DNA from 2 places in the Comamonas sp. CAH-2 genome. Region 1 is predicted to be linked to the other one. Evidence: predicted binding sites of a transcription regulator. Region 1 holds the regulator's gene; the other holds the start of a gene.
The links. Region 1 encodes sigma-54, which starts transcription at its own class of promoters, with help from an activator protein. Its sites were predicted from a motif close to TGGCANGNAANCTGCTTT; they were not measured.

Region 2: the regulator sigma-54 is predicted to act here: its motif matches at 3,506-3,523, upstream of FYM52_RS05410 ([protein-PII] uridylyltransferase).

The regions. Positions count from the first base shown of each region.
Region 1 covers NZ_VSWF01000025.1:19,580-24,851, reverse strand. Annotated here, with positions in the region: gene FYM52_RS13340 (methyl-accepting chemotaxis protein) at 1-1,231, shown strand, start outside; gene FYM52_RS13335 (RNA polymerase factor sigma-54) at 1,413-2,993, opposite strand; gene lptB (LPS export ABC transporter ATP-binding protein) at 3,044-3,814, opposite strand; gene lptA (lipopolysaccharide transport periplasmic protein LptA) at 3,814-4,452, opposite strand; gene FYM52_RS13320 (thiol:disulfide interchange protein DsbA/DsbL) at 4,554-5,201, opposite strand; gene FYM52_RS13315 (SPOR domain-containing protein) at 5,257-5,272, opposite strand, start outside.
Region 2 covers NZ_VSWF01000005.1:52,875-58,146, reverse strand. Annotated here, with positions in the region: gene purL (phosphoribosylformylglycinamidine synthase) at 1-2,335, opposite strand, end outside; gene map (type I methionyl aminopeptidase) at 2,577-3,392, shown strand; gene FYM52_RS05410 ([protein-PII] uridylyltransferase) at 3,562-5,272, shown strand, end outside.

The DNA.
Region 1 (5,272 bases):
CCAGGCGGACCTGGTGCTCAAGCCCATGAGCGCCCTCGCACCGGCCCTGACGCCAGCCCTGATCGAGCAGCTGACCAGCCAAGGCCAGAGCGCGAACGTCACCATCGGCGACGCCGAGCAGATGCTGTATGCCGCCAAGGTCGACGGCACGCCCTGGGTGCTGGCCATCGGCATCGACCGCGCCGAGGCCACCGCGCCGCTGCGCCACCTGCTGCAGGTGGCGGCGGCCATCACCGCGCTGTGCCTGGTGGCGGCCGTGGCCCTGGTGTCGGTGGCCGTCAGCCGCCAGCTGCGCCGCCTGGCCATGGTGCGCGATGCGCTGGAAGACATCGCCTCGGGCGAGGGGGACCTGACCGTGCGCCTGGACAACAGCGGCAAGGACGAACTGGCGCAGATCGCCACCGCCTTCAACCACTTCGTGAACAAGATCGCCGCCGTGCTGCTGCGCATCCGCACCGCCTCGGAATCCGTGCGCCTGGCCAGCCAGGAAATCGCCATGGGCAACCAGGACCTGTCCTCGCGCACCGAGCAGCAGGCCAGCTCGCTGGAGGAGACCGCCGCGGCCATGGAACAGCTCACCGCGACGGTGCAGCAGAACGCCGAGAACGCCCGCCAGGCCAACCAGCTGGCCAGCAGCGCCTCCTCCGTCGCCTCGCACGGCGGCAGCGTGGTCGGCCAGGTGGTGCAGACCATGGGCGGCATCGACGCCGCATCGCGCAAGATCGTCGACATCATCGGCGTGATCGACAGCATCGCCTTCCAGACCAACATCCTGGCGCTGAATGCGGCGGTGGAAGCCGCCCGTGCCGGCGAGCAGGGCCGCGGCTTTGCCGTGGTGGCCGGCGAGGTGCGCACCCTGGCCCAGCGCAGCGCCGCCGCGGCCAAGGAGATCAAGCAGCTGATCGACGACTCAGTCAACCAGGTCAACACCGGCAGCCGCCTGGTGCAGGAGGCCGGCGCCACCATGCAGGAAGTGGTGGACAGCGTGCGCCGCGTCACCGCCATCGTGGCGGAGATCAGCCACGCCAGCCAGGAGCAGAGCAACGGCATCGGCGAGATCAACGGCGCCGTCAGCCAGATGGACCAGGGCACGCAGCAGAACGCCGCCCTGGTGGAACAGGCCACCGCCGCCGCGCAGTCGCTGCAGCAGCAGGCGCACCAGCTGGCCGAGGTGGTCGGCGGCTTCAAGCTGGACCACGCGCCCGCCACGCAGGCCCTGGCCCTGCGCTGACGCACCGCCGGGCACGCGCTGCGCGTGCCCGCGGGGTTCTCAAAAAAGAGCGGCTCGCGCGCTTGCAAAAAAGGGTTCAGATGGTTTTCCATCTGAACCCTTTGTCTATGCAGCGCCAGCAGCTCTCTTTTTGGATAGTCGACCGCCGTGTCTGCATAGCCAGCCACCGACCCTAAGGCGTCTACAGCGCCTTGCGCAGGTTGGCCGGGGCGATCTTCAAGGCCTCGCGGTACTTGGCCACGGTGCGGCGCGCGCACTCGATGCCCTGCTCCTTGAGCATGTCCGCGATCTGGCTGTCGGACAGCGGTTTCTTCGGGCTCTCGGCCGCGACGAACTGCTTGATCAGCGCGCGCACCGCCGTGCTGGAGGCGTTGCCCCCGGTCTCCGTGCCCAGGCCCGAGCCGAAGAAGAACTTCAGCTCGTAGGTGCCGTGCGGCGTGGCCATGTACTTGGCCGTGGTCACGCGGCTGATGGTCGATTCGTGCAGGCCCAGTTCGTCGGCAATGTCGCGCAGCACCAGCGGGCGCATGGCCAGCTCGCCGTGCACGAAGAAGTTCTTCTGCCGGTCGACGATGGCCTTGGACACGCGCAGGATGGTGTCGAAGCGCTGTTGCACGTTCTTGATGAACCAGCGCGCCTCCTGCAGCCGCTGCTGCAGGCCGGCGTGCCCGTCGCTGCCCTTGTGGCTGCGCAGGGCGTTGGCGTAGACGTCGTGCACGCGCAGGCGCGGCATCACGTCCGGGTTCAGCTGCACGCTGAACTGCGCCAGGCCATCGCCCCCTTTGCGCGACGTTTTCTTGACGATCACGTCGGGCACGATGATGTGGCGCTCGACATCGGTGAAGCGCCGTCCCGGCTTGGGCTCCAGCCGGGCGATGACGCCCAGCGCGGCGCGCACCTTGGCCTCGGGCAGGCCGCAGGCCTGCATCAGCTTGCGCACATCGCGCCGCGCCAGCATTTCCAGCGGCTGGGCGCAGACCTGCAGCGCCACCTCCAGCATCTCGTCCTGCGGGTCCTCGCGGTGCAGGTGCAGCAGTTGCAGGCGCAGGCATTCGGCCAGGTCGCGGGCACCCACGCCCACGGGCTCCAGCGACTGCAGCAGGCGCAGGGCCACGGTGAAGCGGTGCACCAGCTCGTCGAGCTGCTCCAGGTCGTCGGTGCCGGCCAGGCCCTCGGCCAACTCCTGCAGCGGGTCCTCGAGGTAGCCGTCGTCGTTGAGGTTTTCGATCAGGAAGCGCAGCGCGTAGCGGTCGATCTCGGACAGGCGCAGCGACAGTGCCTGCTGGTGCAGGAAATCGGTCAGCGACTCGTGCGCGCCCGCCAGGTCCAGGGCCGTGGGGGCATCCTCGTCGTCGTTGCGGTTGCCGCGCGCCGGGGCGTCGCCGCCCCATTCGCTGTCGTCGTGCGCCATGTCGACGCTGCCGTCGCCCTCCCAGTCGCTGGGCACGTCGCTGTCGGGCGCCGAGGATTCCTGGTCTTTTTGGCCTTCAGCGCTGGCTGTGCCTGCGCTGTCTGCTATGGAATATGGTGTTTCGTCGGCCGAGGCGCCCTCGTGCTGGGCGGGCTCGTCCGCAGTCTGCAGGCCGAACTCCTCGCGCGGGGCGTCGTCCGAGGCCAGCTCCAGAAACGGGTTGTCGTCGAGCATCTGCTCGACTTCCTGGGACAACTCCAGGGTGGACAGCTGCAACAGCCGGATGGATTGCTGCAACTGCGGCGTGAGCGCCAGATGCTGTGAGACCCGCAGTGACAAACCTGGCTTCAACGCTGTACCCCCTCGAACTTTCTTGTGATTGCCGACGCTGCCGGGCCAGACTACATGCGGAAGTGCTCACCCAGGTAGACCCGGCGCACATCCGGGTTCTCGACGATCTCCTCGGGTGTGCCCTGGGCGAGTACTGTGCCATCGCTGATGATGAAGGCGTGGTCACAGATACCCAGTGTTTCGCGCACGTTGTGATCGGTAATCAGCACACCGATGCCGCGTTCCTTGAGGAAGCCGATGATGCGCTGGATCTCGATCACGGCGATCGGATCGATGCCGGCGAAGGGCTCGTCCAGCAGGATGAAGCGCGGGTTGGAGGCCAGGGCGCGCGCGATCTCCACGCGGCGGCGCTCGCCGCCGGACAGCGCCAGCGACGGCGACTTGCGCAGGTGCTCGACGCGCAGCTCCTGCAGCAGGCTGGTCAGCTGCTGCTCGATGGCAGCGGCACCCAGGGGCTGGCCGGCCGCATCCGTCTGCAGCTCCAGCACGGCGCGCACGTTGTCCTCGACGTTCAGCTTGCGAAAGATCGAGGCCTCCTGCGGCAGGTAGGACAGCCCCAGGCGCGAGCGCTGGTGGATGGGCATGTTGCCCACGGACTGGCCGTCGATCAGGATGTCGCCGCCATCGCAGCGCACCAGGCCCACGATCATGTAGAACGAGGTGGTCTTGCCCGCGCCGTTGGGGCCGAGCAGACCCACCACCTCGCCCTTTTGCACCGTCATGGACACGTCCTTGACCACCTTGCGGCTGCCATAGGTCTTGGCCAGGTGGCGCGCCTCCAGCTTGCTGGTGGCACGCGCGTCACGAAAATCTTCTGCCATCACTGTCCTTGGGAGTTCAGACCACCCGACGGCTGCAAGGGCTGGGCCGGTGCCGGCGCGGGGCTGCTGCCCGGCGTGGCCTTGGGCGCCAGGATGGCGCGCACGCGGCCGCCCGAGCCTGCGGGTGCCGACGAAGGCAGGTTGCTGCGCTTTTCGCCGTCGACCGTGAACACATCGGTCAGGTTGTTGTAGGTAATGACGCTGCCCATGATGTCGTCGCTGAGCTTGCCGCCGGTGTAGCGGCGCAACTGGCCGCGGCGGATCAGCTTCACATCGTCGGTGCGGCCGTTGTACTCGATGACCTCGGCCTCGCCCTCGACAAACTCTTCGGGGGCGCCGGGCGCCGTGTCGCGTTTCTGGCGGAAGAAGGCGCGCTTGCCGGCGTCGGCCTTGACCACGCCGTGCTGGTAGCCTTCGCCGTCCTGGCGCACGTCCAGCTGCGCGCCGCGCAGCACGATGGAGCCTTTGGTCATCACCACATTGCCGGTGAACACGCTGGTCTGCTTGAGCTCGTCGTGGCGCAAGGCATCGGCTTCGATGTTCATGGGCTTGTCGCGGTCGGCACGCTCGGCATGCGCCACGCCAGAAGCCCCCGCAAGGGCAGTCAACAACAGGCAGGTGAGGAGTTTGGGTGTCATGGGCAGGGCACGTTTCTTGCTGGACATTGTAGTCATCCTGCCTCCCAAGCCCACAAAAAAGCCCGCGCAAGGCGGGCTCGGGGATGGGGCAGCAGGCCGGGTCAGGCCTTGCGGCTTTGCTCCACCAGGTATTCGACCACACGCAGCACATTCGGCATGCTGCCGGCACGGGGGCCGTCGGTGTAGTAGCGGCCGGCCACGCCCATGGAGGGCACGCCTTCCACGTCATACGCCTGCTGCACCTGGGTGGCCTTGCGCACCTGGCTGGCGACGTTGAAGGAGTTGTAGATCTCCTTGAACTTGTTCACGTCCACGCCCTGCTTGGCGACCCAGTTGAAGATGTCCTCGTCCTTGGCCAGCTTGTTGCGCTCCACATGGATGGCGTGGAACACCTTGACGTGCATGGCGTCGAAGTTGTCCATCGCCTGCAGCGCGAAATACAGCTTTTGCTGGGGCACGAAGCTGGCGTTGAAGGCCACGGGCACGCGGCGCACGGACACGTTGGCCGGGGCCTTCTGCTTCCACGCGGCAAAGGTGGGCTCGAACGCGTTGCAGTGGGGGCAGCTGTACCAGAAGAACTCCACCACCTCGATCTGGCCAGCGGCCGCTTCCGTGGGGGCGGGGGTCGACAGGCGCAGGTATTCCTTGCCTTCCTTGGGGGCGGCAGCCTGTGCCCAAGCCGTGTTGGCACCGAAGGCCATGGAGGTCGCAGCGGTGGCTGCGGCCAAAGAGAACTGGCGGCGTTGCATCAAAAGGACTCCTTCTTGAGATATGGGCATTGAGAGGGGGAAAGCCTCAGAAAGTTCACTGCTGCACGCGC
Region 2 (5,272 bases), on a different contig from region 1:
TGGAGATGTTCAGCGCGGGACACAGCTCCATGCCCACGGCCTTGACGGTGGCATACAGCGCGGCGTCTTCGCCGGCTTCACCGCAGGCGGCCATCCAGTTGGCCGACATCTTGACCTTGGGCAGCGCGATAGGCGCGGCCAGCATGTTGGTGATGGCTTCGGCCACGGCCATGCGCCCCGAGGCCGGGGCGTTGATGGCCGCCAGCGGCGTGCGCTCGCCCATGGCCATGGCTTCACCCTTGAAGCCCTGGTAATCGGCCAGGGTCACGGCCACGTCGGCCACCGGCACCTGCCAGGGGCCGACCATCTGGTCGCGGTGGGTCAGGCCGCCCACGGCGCGGTCGCCGATGGTGATCAGGAAGCGCTTGGACGCCACGGTGGGGTGGGCCAGCACGTCGATCACGGCCTGCTCCAGCGCCACGCCGGTCAAGTCGATGGCGGGCAGCGTGCGTTCCACGCTGGTCACGTCCTTGTGCATCTTGGGCGGCTTGCCCAGCAGCACGTTCATGGGCATGTCCACGGGGAACTTCTGGTCGCCCGCGGCGACGGCCGTGTCTTCCAGCACAAGCTGGCGCTCTTCGGTGGCCACACCGATCACGGCGAACGGGCAGCGCTCGCGCTCGCAGAAGGCCGTGAACTGCGCCAGCGATTCGGGCGCGATGGCCAGGACGTAGCGCTCTTGCGATTCGTTGGACCAGATTTCCTTGGGCGACAGGCCCGACTCTTCCAGCTTGACGGCACGCAGGTCAAAGCGCGCGCCACGGCCGGCGTCGTTGGTCAGCTCGGGGAAGGCGTTGGAGATACCGCCGGCGCCCACGTCGTGGATGGCCAGGATGGGGTTCTCCGTGCCCTGCGCCCAGCAGTGGTTGATGACTTCCTGCGCCCGGCGCTCGATCTCGGGGTTGCCGCGCTGCACCGAGTCGAAGTCCAGTTCCGCCGCGTTCGTGCCCGAAGCCATGGAGCTGGCCGCACCGCCGCCCATGCCGATGCGCATGCCGGGGCCGCCCAGCTGGATCAGCAGCGTGCCAGCGGGGAATTCGATCTTCTTGGTCAGCTCGGCGTCGATCACGCCCAGGCCGCCGGCAATCATGATGGGCTTGTGGTAGCCGCGGGTGATGTCACCGACCTGCTGTTCGTACTCGCGGAAATAGCCGGTCAGGTTGGGGCGACCAAACTCGTTGTTGAACGCCGCGCCGCCCAGGGGGCCTTCGATCATGATCTGCAGCGGGCTGGCGATGTGCTCGGGCTTGCCGACTTCGCTGCCCCACAGCTTGGAGACGGTGAAGCCGGTCAGGCCGGCCTTGGGCTTGGAGCCCCGGCCGGTCGCGCCTTCGTCACGGATTTCGCCGCCGGCGCCGGTCGAGGCACCGGGGAAAGGCGAGATGGCCGTGGGGTGGTTGTGCGTCTCCACCTTCATCAGCACATGGTGGGTGGCAGTCTTCTTTTGATAGCTGGGAGCGCTGACTGTGCCTGCCTTGGCATCGAATTGGGCCACGAAACGCTCGACCGCATGGCCTTCCATGATGGAGGCGTTGTCGGAGTACGCCACCACGGTGTGCTGGGGCGAGACGGCTTCGGTGTTGCGGATCATGCCGAACAGCGACTTGTCCTGCTCCACGCCGTCGATGGTGAACTTGGCGTTGAAGATCTTGTGGCGGCAGTGCTCGGAGTTGGCCTGCGCAAACATCATCAGTTCCACGTCCGTGGGATTGCGCTTCAGGTCATTGAAAGCGTTGACCAGGTACTCGATCTCGTCGTCGGCCAGGGCCAGGCCCCACTGCTTGTTCGCGGTTTCCAGCGCCGCGCGGCCACCGCCCAGCACGTCCACAAACTCCATGGGCTGGGCCTGCAGGGTGGAGAACAGCTGCTCGGCTTCGGCACGGGTGGCGAAGACCGATTCGGTCATGCGGTCGTGCAGCAAGGCCGCGATCTGCGCGGTCTGCGCTTGCGACAGCTCGGGCTTGCCACCCAGCAGGCCGGACTTCACTTCCACGCGGTACTCGGTCATGCGTTCGACGCGGAACACCTCCAGGCCGCAGTTGCGCGCGATGTCGGTGGCCTTGGAGGCCCAGGGCGAGATGGTGCCCAGGCGCGGGGTGACGACCAGGGCCACACCGTCGCTCCCGCCGACATACGGGTCGCCATACGTCAACAAGGCCGCCAGACGCTGAGCTTGCTCGGCAGTCGGGGCGGCCTCGGTGGCAACCAGGTGCACAAATCGGGCGCTGATGCCCGTGATCTTGGGGTGGATGGCGACCAGATCGGTCAGGAGTTGCTGGGCGCGGAACGAGCTCAGGGCGTTTCCACCCTCAAACTGAGTCAAATGCAAGGTCACGAGGCGGCCTGTTTATGTGAAGGCTGGTCAAAAGCGTCCCGCCCTGAGGACAAGCACCAAGGCAGGGACGCTGAATTGAGAGAGCTGCGATTTTACCGGGTCGAATACCCTATATATGGAAAGCAATATGAGCAGGGGGAATAGGCGCAGGCTTTGCACGCAATCGCCAACACCCTGCTAGCAACTTCCCCAAGCAGGCCTGCGCCGCCACCGAAAGCCGGCCGATGGAATAATCCAGGGCATGAGCATCACCATCAAAACCCCGCAAGACATCGAGCGCATGCGCGTTGCAGGCCGACTGGCTTCGGAAGTGCTGGACTACATCACCCCCCACATCAAGCCCGGCATCACCACCGCAGAGATCGACCGCCTGGGCGCTGAGTGCATGGCCCAGCAGGGCACCCGGTCCGCCACCATCGGCTACCAGCCCCCGGGCTACCCGCCCTACCCCGGCCACCTGTGCACCTCGCCCAACCACGTGGTGTGCCACGGCATCCCGAACGACAAGCCGCTGAAGAAGGGCGACATCATCAACGTGGACGTCACCGTCATCACCGAAGACGGCTGGTACGGCGACAACAGCCGCATGTTCATGATCGGCGAGGGCACCATCGCCGGCAAGCGCCTGTCCAAGCTGACCTTTGAAGCCATGTGGCTGGGCATCCAGCAGGTCAAGCCCGGCGCCACGCTGGGCGACATCGGCCACGCCATCCAGACCTACGCCGAAAAGCACAACCTGTCGGTGGTGCGCGAATACTGCGGCCACGGCATCGGCCAGAAATTCCACGAAGAACCCCAGGTGCTGCACTACGGCAAGCCCGGCACGGGCACGGTGCTGGAAGAAGGCATGGTCTTCACCATCGAGCCCATGCTGAACCTGGGCAAGCGCGAGGTGAAGGAACTGGGCAACGACGGCTGGACCATCATCACCAAGGACCGCAGCCTGTCGGCCCAGTGGGAGCTGATGCTGGCCGTGACCAAGACCGGCTACGACATCCTGACCTGGTCCGAGGGCTCGCCCACGCCACCCGACTTCATCACCGGCATCCGCACCTGATGCGGCCCCGGCCCTGGCGCCCTGTGACAAGGCAGTCCCGCTGCAGGCGGACTGCCTTTTTTCATGGCGGGATCGTGCACACTCGGGTTCCAGGTCCATGCCGCCGCCACGCCTTGCATATTTCTTGCTTGCCTGTGGTCCAGTTTTTGCCTGACAGGTCTTTCTTGCCATGAACATCGAACTCGGCGCCCTGCGCACTGCCTACCGCCAGGACAAGGCGGCCCTCACCGACGCCTTGCGCACCCCTGCCAGCAGCACCCGGGGCATCCGCAGCGTGCTGCAAAAGCTCTCACGGCTGACCGACCAGCACCTGTGTGCCATCCGCGCGGCCAGCGGGCTGCCGGCCGAGGTGGCCCTGGTGGCCGTGGGCGGCTATGGCCGCGAGCAGCTGTTCCCCGCCTCCGACGTGGACGTGCTGTTGCTGCTGCCCGGCCACAGCACCGAGGGGCACGCCCTGCTGAAGGAGGACCTGGAGCGCTTCATCGGCGCCTGCTGGGATGCGGGCCTGGAAATCGGCTCCAGCGTGCGCACCACCAGCGAATGCGTGGCCGAGGCCCAGAACGACGTGACCGTGCAGACCTCGCTGCTGGAAGCCCGGCTGATCGACGGCGATGCGGCACTGTTTGCCGAGTTCCAGCGCCAGTACCGCGCCTCGCTCAACCCCAAGGCCTTCTTCACCGCCAAGACGCTGGAGCTGCGCCAGCGCCACATCAAGCACGAGGGCACGCCCTATTCGCTGGAGCCCAACTGCAAGGAATCACCCGGCGGCCTGCGCGACCTGCACACCATCCTGTGGGTGGCGCAGGCGGCCGGCCTGGGCAGCAACTGGCGCGAACTGGCGGCCAGCGGCATTGCCACCGAGTTCGAGGCCACGCAGCTGGAGCGCAACGAGGCCACGCTGAGCCTGATCCGCGCCAAGCTGCACGCCCTGTCGGGCCGGCACGAGGACCGGCTGATCTTCGATTTGCAGACCGCCGTGGCCGAGTCCTTCGGCATCCAGAGCCACACGCCCGTGGGCGAGACCATGCCCGTGCGCGCCAGCGAGGTGCTGATGCGCCGCTACTACTGGGCGGCCAAGGCGGTGATGCAGCTGCAGCAGATCCTGCTGCTGAACATTGAGGAGCACCTGTACCCGAACAACGCCGAGCTCAAGCGCATCGACGACCGTTTCTTCGACAAGGACGGGCTGATCGAGGTGGCCAGCGACGACCTGTACCAGAAGGACCCGCAGGCCATCCTGGCCACCTTCCTGACCTACCAGAAGTCGCCCGGCCTGCGCGACCTGTCGGCGCGCACGCTGCGCGCCCTGTACAGCGCGCGCGACCTGATGGACAACACCTTCCGCCAGGATCCGGTGAACCGCGATACCTTCATGCAGATCCTGCAGGAACCGCGCGGCCAGACCCATGCCTTCCGGCTGATGAACGCCACCTCGGTGCTGGGGCGCTACCTGTGGTCCTTCCGCCGCATCGTGGGCCAGATGCAGCACGACCTGTTCCACGTCTACACCGTGGACCAACACACGCTGATGGTGCTGCGCAACATGCGGCGCTTCTTCATGGCCGAGCACGTGCACGAGTACCCGCTGTGCTCGCAACTGGCCAGCGGCTGGGACAAGCCCTGGCTGCTGTACCTGGCAGCGCTGTTCCACGACATCGGCAAGGGCCGTGGCGGCGACCACTCTGAGATCGGCGCCATCGAGGTGCGGCGCTTTGCCCGCCAGCACAACATGGCCGCCGAGGACGCCGAGCTGGTCGAATTCCTGGTGCGCGAGCACCTGCAGATGAGCACCGTGGCGCAAAAGCAGGACACCAGCGACCCGGACGTGATCCGCGCCTTTGCCGAGCGCGTGGGCACCGAGCGCCGCCTGACGGCGCTGT